3 regions of the Streptomyces sp. NPDC001406 genome follow, and region 3 is predicted to be linked to each of the others. Evidence: riboswitches for the same ligand, from Rfam matches in the RefSeq annotation. Region 3 holds a riboswitch; each other region holds the start of a gene.
The links. A riboswitch is a leader RNA that binds a small molecule or an ion and turns the genes downstream of it on or off. The one in region 3 is predicted to bind cobalamin.

Region 1: another riboswitch for cobalamin. It lies ahead of cobT (nicotinate-nucleotide--dimethylbenzimidazole phosphoribosyltransferase); the one in region 3 lies ahead of ACFY1J_RS03660 (prenyltransferase/squalene oxidase repeat-containing protein).
Region 2: another riboswitch for cobalamin. It lies ahead of ACFY1J_RS09925 (cobalamin biosynthesis protein); the one in region 3 lies ahead of ACFY1J_RS03660 (prenyltransferase/squalene oxidase repeat-containing protein).

Annotation. Positions count from the first base shown of each region.
Region 1 covers NZ_JBIAWG010000008.1:53,077-56,341, forward strand. The annotation lists gene ACFY1J_RS20465 (nitronate monooxygenase) at 1-226, opposite strand, end outside; gene cobT (nicotinate-nucleotide--dimethylbenzimidazole phosphoribosyltransferase) at 497-1,627, opposite strand; cobalamin riboswitch at 1,717-1,899, opposite strand; gene ACFY1J_RS20475 (FAD-binding oxidoreductase) at 2,148-3,265, shown strand, end outside.
Region 2 covers NZ_JBIAWG010000003.1:555,133-558,397, reverse strand. The annotation lists gene ACFY1J_RS09935 (anion permease) at 138-1,385, shown strand; gene ACFY1J_RS09930 (hypothetical protein) at 1,418-1,645, shown strand; cobalamin riboswitch at 1,804-1,944, shown strand; gene ACFY1J_RS09925 (cobalamin biosynthesis protein) at 2,045-2,995, shown strand; gene ACFY1J_RS09920 (cobyric acid synthase) at 2,992-3,265, shown strand, end outside.
Region 3 covers NZ_JBIAWG010000001.1:836,893-840,157, forward strand. The annotation lists gene ACFY1J_RS03655 (SCO2322 family protein) at 1-333, opposite strand, end outside; gene ACFY1J_RS03660 (prenyltransferase/squalene oxidase repeat-containing protein) at 330-1,562, opposite strand; cobalamin riboswitch at 1,677-1,805, opposite strand; gene ACFY1J_RS03665 (phosphotransferase) at 1,877-2,542, shown strand; gene ACFY1J_RS03670 (MBL fold metallo-hydrolase) at 2,596-3,265, opposite strand, start outside.

The sequences.
Region 1 (3,265 bases), on a different contig from region 3:
CGGCAAGCTCCGGTACGGGGAAGGCGGCCAGCGCCCGCCTCAGGTGGCCGCCCGGGTCACCGCTCTGCAGCACCCGGATGAGCAGGGTGTCCAGGGCGGTACCGGAGACGACACCCAACTGCCCGGTACGCGCGACGGCACGAGCCAGGCGCCAGCCGGACACCCCCACCCCCATTCCACCTTGGATCAGCCAGGGGAGGTCGGCCCTCGTCCGGGGTGTGCTCATGGGTCCTCGCAAGGATGGTAGCCGGGTCCGGAACACGTACTTACGGTTCCGTAACCTACGATACCGTAACCATACTTCGCGCCCTCCACCCCCAGGTCCGGTGCAATTCGCCCCAGTGTGGGACCCGCCACCGTGCGTGGTGCGTGACTGGGGTGACGCGGTCGGCCACACGCAGCCGGGTGGTGTGGTCAGCTGATCGGCTGACCGCACCACCCGGCAGAACAGGCGGCCCGACGGGACCCAGGCGGCGCCCGAGTCCCGCAGGCTGATTCAGCTGTGCTTGTTCGAGACCTCCGCGGAGTCGAATGTGGCCATGTCGCGCAAGGCACGCACCCCCGCCTGTACGAGCGGCAGGGCCAACACGGCACCGGTGCCCTCACCGAGCCGCAGCCCCAGGTCGACCAGCGGATGCAGGCCGAGGTGCCGCAGGGCGATGGTGTGACCGGGCTCGACCGAGCGGTGTCCGGCCACACAGGCGGCCAGGGCATCAGGGGACAGCGCGGCCGCGACCAGAGCCGCCGACGAGGCGATCACGCCGTCCAGGATCACCGGGACCCGGTGCACGGCGGCACCCAGCACGAACCCGGCGATCGCCGCGTGTTCCAGGCCGCCGACCGCCGCCACCGCCCCGACCGGGTCCTGCGGGTCCGGCCGGTGCAGCTCCAGAGCCCTGCGCACCACCCCCACCTTGTGCCGTCGAGCCGTGTCGTCGATTCCCGCTCCGTGACCGGTCACGTCTTCCGGGTCCGCACCGGTGAACGCAGCGATCAGTGCCGCGGACGCGGTCGTGTTGGCGATGCCCATGTCGCCGGTGAGCAGGCAGCGGCAGCCGTCGTCGACGAGTTCCGCGGCCACGGCGATACCGACCTCGATGGCGTGGATGGCCTCCTGACGGGTCATGGCCGGAGCGCGGGTCATGTCCGCGGTTCCCGCGCGGACCCGGCGGCGCAGCAGCATGCCCGGGGTCGTGTCCGAGGCCGGCACCGGAGTTGCGACGCCCACGTCCACCACGACCACCCTGGCTCCGGTCTGAGCGGCCAGGGCGTTCACTGCGGCGCCGGAGGCCAGGAAGTTGGCGACCATCTGAGTCGTCACCTCCTGCGGCCAGACGCTGACGCCCTGGGCGTGGACACCGTGGTCGGCGGCGAAGACGGCCACCGCGGCCGGCTCCGGCATCGGCGGCGGGCAGCTGCCCGCCAGGCCCGCGAGTTGGACCGACACGTCCTCCAGCAGGCCCAGCGAGCCGGGCGGCTTGGTCAGGTGGTTCTGGCGGTCACGGGCCGCGGTGCGGGCGCCGGAGTCCGCAGGAGTGATGGCGGCCAGGGTGCGCTCCAGCAACAGGCCGACGGCGGGGTCGGCAACAGGCCGACGGGTTGGATCGGAGCCGGACGAGGGCACCATGAAGGAAGTTCCTTCCGCTGTCGGCGGTTCTCCACGCCGCCGTGAACGGGCCGCGCCCGGGCGGGTAGTGCCTGGCTGCGGGACGGCCGGAATATCCTGGCTCCCGGATCTCGGCGCCCGGCTTGTACAGCACGGGCACCGGCGCCGACTCCCGGCCTTCCCAGCGGCCGGCTCGCACCGGCTGCCAGTGGCCATCTGCGGGAGGCGGCTCCCCGGTCACAGTGGCGGGCCCGCCCCGGACTTGGGCCATCGGGCCCGCACCGGAGTTCCTCCGCACCGTCGCCCGCATCCTGCCACACTCCGCCGTCGGCAAGCAGCCGCCCGACGGGATGTCCTGCCGGGCCGGTGCAGGTCGGCGCACGGCCGAACGCAAGGGACGTGCGGGCTGCGCCGCCGTGTCAGGACCGGCTCGGAAGGCATGCCGGTCCATATGGCCCTGGGTAAGGGCCGGACGGCCCCCTCCGGTGGGGTGGGTGCGCGGCCAGGATCGGCTGGAGCGGGGGGCCGACGAGGGGGTGCGATGGCGGACACCGAGGCGCTGCTGGCCGACGCCGTGGGGGCACGGCACGTTCTGGCCGGGGCAAAGATCCCCCCTGAGTACGCCGGTGACGAGTCACTGACCGCCGTACCGCAGACGCCCGCGTACCTGGTCCGGCCCGCCGCGGCCGCCGAGGTGGCGGACGTGCTCAGGATCGCCGGCGAGGCCGGGATCCCGGTGACCGCCCGCGGCTCGGGAACCGGCATGTCGGGGGGATGCGTGCCCCGGCCGGGCGGGATCACGGTCTCGTTCGAGCGAATGAACCGCATCCTGGAAGTGGACGCCGTCAATCACGTGGCCGTCGTGCAGCCCGGCGTCACCCTGGAGCAACTGGACCACGAGGCCGCCAAGTCCGGCCTTCACTATCCCGTGCGGCTCGGCGCGCCCACCGCCAGCATCGGCGGCACCATCGCCACCAACGCCGGCGGGATGCACGCCGTACGGCACGGGGTCACCCGCCACCATGTGCTCGCCGTCGAAGCCGTCCTGGCGTCCGGCGAGATCGTGCGCGGCGGCGGCAAGTACGTCAAGACGTCCACCGGCTACGACCTGGCCCAGCTCCTGGTCGGTTCCGAGGGCACGCTCGCCCTGGTCACGGAGGCGACGCTCCGGCTGCGGCCACGAGCCCGGCACTCCACGACCGTACTGGCGGCGTTCGCCTCGGCCGAGGACGTCTTCCGGTCGGTCCCGACGCTGGCGGGCGGGGGCCTGGAGCCGGCCGCGCTGGAGTACGTGGACCTGCTGGCCATGGCGGCGATCGCGGATGACCAGAAGACCGGGCTGGGCGTTCCCGCGTCCGTGCGCCTGACCGCGCTCGGCTATCTGCTCGTCGTGCTGGAGAGCCGCTCCGTGACGCGGCTCCAGGAGGATGTCGAGGCGGTCGGCGAGCAATTGCTCGAACACGGCGCGGTGGACGTCTTCGTGCTGCCCGCGGCCACGGCAAGGAGGCTGGTCGAGGCCCGTGAGCGAGCCTTCTGGACGGCGAAGGCGGCCGGTGCCGACGACATCGTGGACGTGGTCGTGCCGCGCAGCGAGTTGCACGGGCTGCTGGCCGCCGCCCAGGCAGCCGCCGAGGACACCGGGTCGCTGGTCACCGGCTG
Region 2 (3,265 bases), on a different contig from region 3:
TCTGGGCCGCCGGGCCGGAGTGGAGCGGCGGCCCCTCGTTTGCGACACCCTGAGTCCTGCCCCAGTTCACCTTCCGTTCACCCAGGTTGCCTACGGTCAACCAGCCAATGACGTCCTCTGAACGATTGCCTGGGTAAATGGAAAACTTCTCGCTGATCCTCGCGATTGTGGTGATAACCGCACTCGCGTTTGATTTCACGAACGGTTTCCACGACACCGCCAACGCGATGGCCACGACCATCTCGACCGGTGCGCTCAAGCCCAAGGTCGCGGTGGCCATGTCCGCCGCGCTCAACCTTGTAGGCGCCTTCCTCTCCGTGGAGGTCGCCAACACGATCTCCAAGGGTCTCGTCGACGAGACCGGCATCCGTCCCGAGGTCATCTTCGCCGCCCTGGTCGGCGCGATCCTCTGGAACCTGCTGACCTGGCTGGTCGGGCTCCCGTCCAGCTCCTCGCACGCCCTGATGGGCGGTCTGATCGGCGCGACGATCGCGTCGGCCGGCACCGGCGCCGTCCACGGCGGCGTGCTCGTCACCAAGGTCCTGATCCCGGCCGTCGCGGCCCCGATCGTCGCCGGCGTGGCCGCCATGCTCGCCACGAGGTTCTCCTACGGGCTGGGCAAGGACGCCGACAGCGCGGCCACCCGCAAGGGCTACCGCGCCGGCCAGATCGCCTCCGCCGGTCTCGTCTCCCTCGCCCACGGCACCAACGACGCGCAGAAGACGATGGGCATCATCACCCTCGCGCTGATCGCCGGCGGCGCCATCGCCCCCGACTCCAACCCTCCCGTCTGGGTGATCCTCTCCGCCGGCCTCGCCATCGCGCTCGGCACCTACATCGGCGGCTGGCGCATCATCCGCACCATGGGCAAGGGCCTGACCGACCTTCAGCCGCAGCAGGGCTTCTCCGCCCAGACCAGCGCCGCGACGGTCATCCTGGCCTCCTCCCACCTGGGCTTCTCCCTCTCCACCACGCACGCCGTCTCCGGCTCCGTGATGGGCGCGGGCATGGGCCGCAAGGGCGGCGTGGTCCGCTGGTCCACCGCGACCCGCATGGTCGTGGCCTGGGCGCTGACCCTGCCGGCGGCCGCTCTGGTCGCTGCGCTCGCGGAGTCCGTGACCGACCTGGGCAATTGGGGCACCGCGGTCGTCGCCGTCTTCCTGATCGCCTCCAGCGCCGCGATCTGGAAGCTCTCCCGCCGCCAGGTGGTCGACCACAGCAACGTCAACGACACCGAGGAACCGGCCGGTGTGGTGACCACCGCGATGGCCGCCGTGACGCCGCCCCCGGCGGGCACCGTGACCGAGGACCTGACGGCCACCATCCCGTCCCCCGCGACTGCCCCCGCCACCGACCCGGCCGCCCCTCCGGCCGCCACCGTCTGACCCCGAGACCCGGTTACTAAGGAAGCATCACCATGAAGATCGACTGGGCAGCCCTCGGCTCCGTCTTCGGCGTCAGCCTCGTGGTCACCGTGGGCCTCGTGGCCCTGTTCACCCTGGGCGTCAAGGGCCTCGCGCACCGCGAGCGCGCCACGGCCCAGGGCGGCTCCGCCCCCCTCGCGGTCACCGGAGCGTACGTCTGCTTCGCGGCCTGCGCGGCGGCGGTGGCGTACGGCATCTACCTGATCATGGCCAAGGCCTGACCCCGGCCCAGCTCACGGCCAAGGCCTGAGCGAGCTTCACCGGGCTCCTCCCCGATGCTTCGGGGAGGAGCCTTTTCGCGTGCCCCCACACCCGCCCGCGCAGCGCCGGTGTGGGCCTCAGCACACTCTCCCCTTGCAGGTCAACGGCAAGTTGACGGCCCTTCCGGGGGCGTGGTGGACTGCCGGAGCCATGTACGGCGGCAAGGGAGGAAGCCGGTGTGAATCCGGCGCGGTCCCGCCACTGTCACCGGGGAAGAACTCTCCGGAAGCCAGGAACTCCCACCGCCGGTCTCGTCGAACCAGGGCGCGGACACCCTGAGTGAGGACATATCGCCATGCTCGGCTGCCGATTGAGGTACAGCACCAGGTCGCTGCTCGACCCCACGGCCGGCTGAGCCGATGCGTGCCGATCGCGTCTTCGCGTACGGCGCCTCCGCCGGCCTCCTCGGTGACCTTCTCCTGGGCGATCCACGCCGTGGGCATCCGGTCGCCGCGTTCGGGCGTGCGGCAAGCGCCGTGGAGCGGGTGCTGTGGCGGGACCACCGCGGCCGGGGCGCCCTGCACACCGCCGCGTGCGTCGGTGGGGCCGTGGCCCTCGGCGCCCTCGCCCGCCGAGCCGTACGTCCCTCCCCCGCCGCCTCCGTCGCGCTCACCGCTGCCGCCACCTGGGCCGTGGTCGGGGGGACTTCGCTCGCCCGGGAGGCCCAGGCCGTCGGGCGTGCCCTGGAGGCGGGCGACGTGGCAGGGGCCCGTGCCCGGCTGCCTCACCTCTGCGGACGCGATCCGCAGGCGCTCGACGCCGACGGGATCGCCCGGGCCGTGGTCGAGTCCGTCGCGGAGAACACGTCCGACGCCGTCGTAGGGGCGCTGGTGTGGGGCGCCGTGGGCGGCGTGCCCGGACTGCTCGGGTTCCGCGCGGTCAACACCCTTGACGCCATGGTCGGGCACAAGTCCCCCCGGTACCGGCGCTACGGGTGGGCCTCCGCCCGGCTCGACGACGTCGCCGGATGGCCGGGGGCCCGCCTCACCGCCGTACTGGCCGCCGTCGCGGGCCCGGATCCGCGCGGCGCCCTGCGTGCCTGGCGGGCCGACGCACGCCGGCATCCCAGTCCCAACGCCGGTCCCGTCGAGGCCTCCTTCGCGGGGGCCCTGGGCGTGCGGCTCGGCGGAACCCTCTCCTACGGAGGGCGGGTCGAGCTCCGGCCCGTGCTCAACGGTGCCGGCCGCGCCGTGGCCACCGAGGACATCGACCGGGCCGTACGGCTCTCCCGTCGGGTCGGTCTGCTCGCGCTCGGCGTCGGAGTCGCCGTGCGCGGCGTCGTAAGCAAGGCAAAGGGGGGCACGTCATGAACGGTGGTCTGCTCGTCGCCGGCACCACCTCCGACGCGGGCAAGAGCGTCGTGACGGCGGGGATCTGCCGGTGGCTGGTGCGACAGGGCGTCAAGGTCGCGCCCTTCAAGGCGCAGAACATGTCCCTCAACTCGTTCGTGACGCGCGAGGGCGCCGAGATCGGACGGGCACAGGCCATGCAGGCCCAGGCGTGCCGGGTGGAGCCCAGCGCGCTGATGAATCCCGTGCTGCTCAAGCCCGGTGGTGAGCAGAGCAGCCAAGTCGTGCTGC
Region 3 (3,265 bases):
CGGGGCGTCCGTGGGGGTACCGAAGTCGATGACGAGCGCCACCCGCTTCTTTCCCTTGGCGGCGGGCGTCCCGGCGCAGATCGTGTCGAAGTCCGCCGTGCCGCGCGGACGGGTGGCGTCGGCGGAGTCCTCGCTCACCGCGAAGCGGAAGCCCTGCACGTCCCCGTCGACGGGACGGGCCGTCGACGGGCCCTGGGTGGCGTAGGTCCAGCGGTGGCCGTCGCGCTCCCAGAAGGACCAGTAGCGGTAGCCGACGGCCTCTGCCTGAGCCGCGGACGCCCACAGGACGAGCGCGGCCAGCAGCAGTGGCACGGCACGGCGGACGGCGGTCACGGCTGCTGCTGCTTCCTGCGGCTGCTGATCAGGAAGCCGACGCCTGTGCCCGCGACCAGACCGGTGCCGACGATCCACCAGACGCCGTAGCCCGAGTCGGACTTGTCGGACTTCGCGGCCTCGTATCCGGTGGGCTTCTTGACCAACTGCGGGGCCGGCCCGGTCGTGTTGAGCGCCTGCACGAGGTTCGTACCGCCGAAGCTGAACGGGCTCTTGCCCATGGCGTGCGCGGCGAGGATCAGCTCGGCGTAGGCCGCCGGGCCGCTCTGCTTCGCCCAGGAAAGGGCGTTCTTCTCCAGCCAGGCGTACGGCTTCTCCGCCTCCGTCTTCCAGCCCCGCGCGGCGAGCGCGACGACCGCGTCGGCGGTGTTGCCGTAGTCGGGCTGGTCCTTGGCGCCGGGGAGCGCCGACTTGAGGTGGTCGTCGTTGCGGAGGAGCGTCACCGCCAGGTACGCGGCGCCGTTGCCCGACACTCCGCCCGCCGTGAGCGGCTTGTCCTTGGCGCACTGCCCGTAGTCGGCCTGCCTGTCCACGGCCGTCGCCACGAACCCCTTGCCGAGGGCGCCCAGCACCCCGGCCGCCGTTGCGTCCGCGTTGGCCGCCAGCTCGCCCTTCTTGTCCGGCTGATAGGCGAGCGCGCCGCCGGCCTTGGCGTCACAGGGGAGGGACATCTTCGCCAGCAGGTCGTACGGCGACTTGCCGCCCGTGCGGACGCCGGCGGGGTCCTCGCCCGCCGCCGCGAGGGCGCCGATGACGACGGACGTGGAGTTCGTGTCGCTGGCCCCGTGCGGGGTGTATCCCCAGCCGCCGTCCTTGTTCTGCTGCGACTTCAGCCAGTCCACCGCCTTGCGGATCGCACCGTCGTGCCCGCCGACCGCCTTGAGGGCCTGTGCGGCGGCGGCCGTGCTGTTGGTGTCGACCATGACGCCGCTGTCGCAGGCCTTGGCCGGGTCGGCGCGGAAGGCGGCGAACGCGCCGTTCGCGCACTGCTGCCCGGCCAGCCAGTCCACGGCCTTGGCCGCGGGCGTCACATCCACCGCCCGCTGGGCGATCATCGCCAGCGACTGGCGCCAGACGCCGTCGTACTTCGGGTCCGCGGTGCCGTACAGGCCGGACGGGAGGGCCGTCGACGGGGACGCGGATGCAGACGGGTCGGCGGCTGTGGCGGGCGTGGCCGTGCCGATCACGGCGACGGCTCCCAGCACCGCGGCACTGCGGCGTACGTTCATGGTCGGCGGGTGCCTCTCCCTGCGGGGAGTCGGGCAGCACGGGACACCCCGGGCGGCTCGGCTCCGTATACCTCGACGGTGCCGTGCGCGGGCGGACCCCGGCGCACGTGAGCCGGTCAACGTCCCGTGCGAGGCGGTCCGGCTCACCGCCCTTGCGGCGGATTACGGTTGCGGGTCAGCGCCGGAATTGCACCGGCTTTCCCCCGTACGGGTGTGATGACGACGCGGTCACTCTACCGGCACGTAACCGGAGGGCTCAGGGGTGGTCGTGGGCAGGGGGCACTGCCTCCGGGTCCTGTGGCTAAGGTCACGCCATGACGACCACGGGGAGACTGCTGGGCTCCGGCCGCTCGGCCGACGTGTACGAGATCGACGAGGCGTGGGTGCTGCGTCGCGACCGGGAGGGCTGGGGGGACGCGGCCGCCGAGGGCGCGGTGATGACGTACGTACGGGACCACGGGTATCCCGTGCCCCGGGTACGGCCCTCCGGCTCGCGCACCGACCTGGTGCTGGAGCGGCTGTCCGGGCCGACGATGCTGGAAGCCCTGCTGGCGGGCTCGATCGGGCCGGGGGAAGGGGGCGCGATGCTTGCCGGGCTGCTGCGGCAGCTGCACGCCGTGCCCGCCCGGGACTCCGCCGACCCCGATGCCCGTGTCCTGCACCTGGACCTCCACCCGGACAACGTGATCCTCACGCCGGACGGCCCCCGTGTCATCGACTGGACCAACGCGGAGGACGGCCGGCCGGGCCTCGACTGGGGCATGTCCGCGGTGATCCTGGCCCAGGTCGCCGTCGGCGCCGAGCCGATCGCCGACCCGGCCCGCGCGATGCTCACCGCCCTGCTCGCCGACCCCTCCGCCCTCACGGAGTCCGGCCTCACCGAGGCCCGCACCCGCCGCGCGGCCAACCCGACGATGAGCCGCCGTGAGGTCGAACTCCTGGGCGCCGCCGAGGACTTGGTACGAGCGCTGGTGTCGTAGGCGGACACGACCAGGTCGCGGGCCGGGCCGGGCGGCACCGTTCCACGAACGGCTCACACCGCCACGTACGCCACCGGCTCGCTCCCCGCCACCGCCTCCGCGCGCCCCTGCTTCACCAGGCGGCGGACATGGGCCTCGGCCTCCGAGACCGCGATGTTGCGTGAGCCGTAGGGAATCTGGTCCCAGGGGCGGTTCCACTCCATTCGCTCGGCCAGCTGCCAGGGCGTGAGGGGCACGACGAGCAGGGCCAGGAGCCCGGCCAGCCGCTCCTCGTGATGCGCCAGCAGGTCCCGCACGCGGGCGGGCGCGTTAGTGAACGCGTGCTGGTGGGCGGGGAGCACCTCGGCGGGGGTCAGACGGCCGACCCGTTCCAAGGAGTCGAGGTAGTCGCCGAGGGGATCGGTGACGGTCGTGTCGTCCGGGTCCTCGTACAGGCCGATGTGCGGGGTGATCTCCGGGAGCAGATGGTCGCCCGAGAAGAGCCGTCCGTGGCCGGGGAGCCGGGACGGGTGTTCTTCCTCCAGGTGCAGGCAGACATGGCCCGGGGTGTGACCCGGCGTCCAGATCGCGCGCAGCCGGCGGCCGGGCAGGGGAAGGAGTTCACCGGGGACGATCTCCCGGTCGGGCAGTGCGGGGGAGAGGCCGGGGAGGGTGCGGCGCCGGGCGGCGCGCAGCGGGGCCACATGTTCCTCCGGGGCACCGGCGGCCACGAGTTTGGCCGCC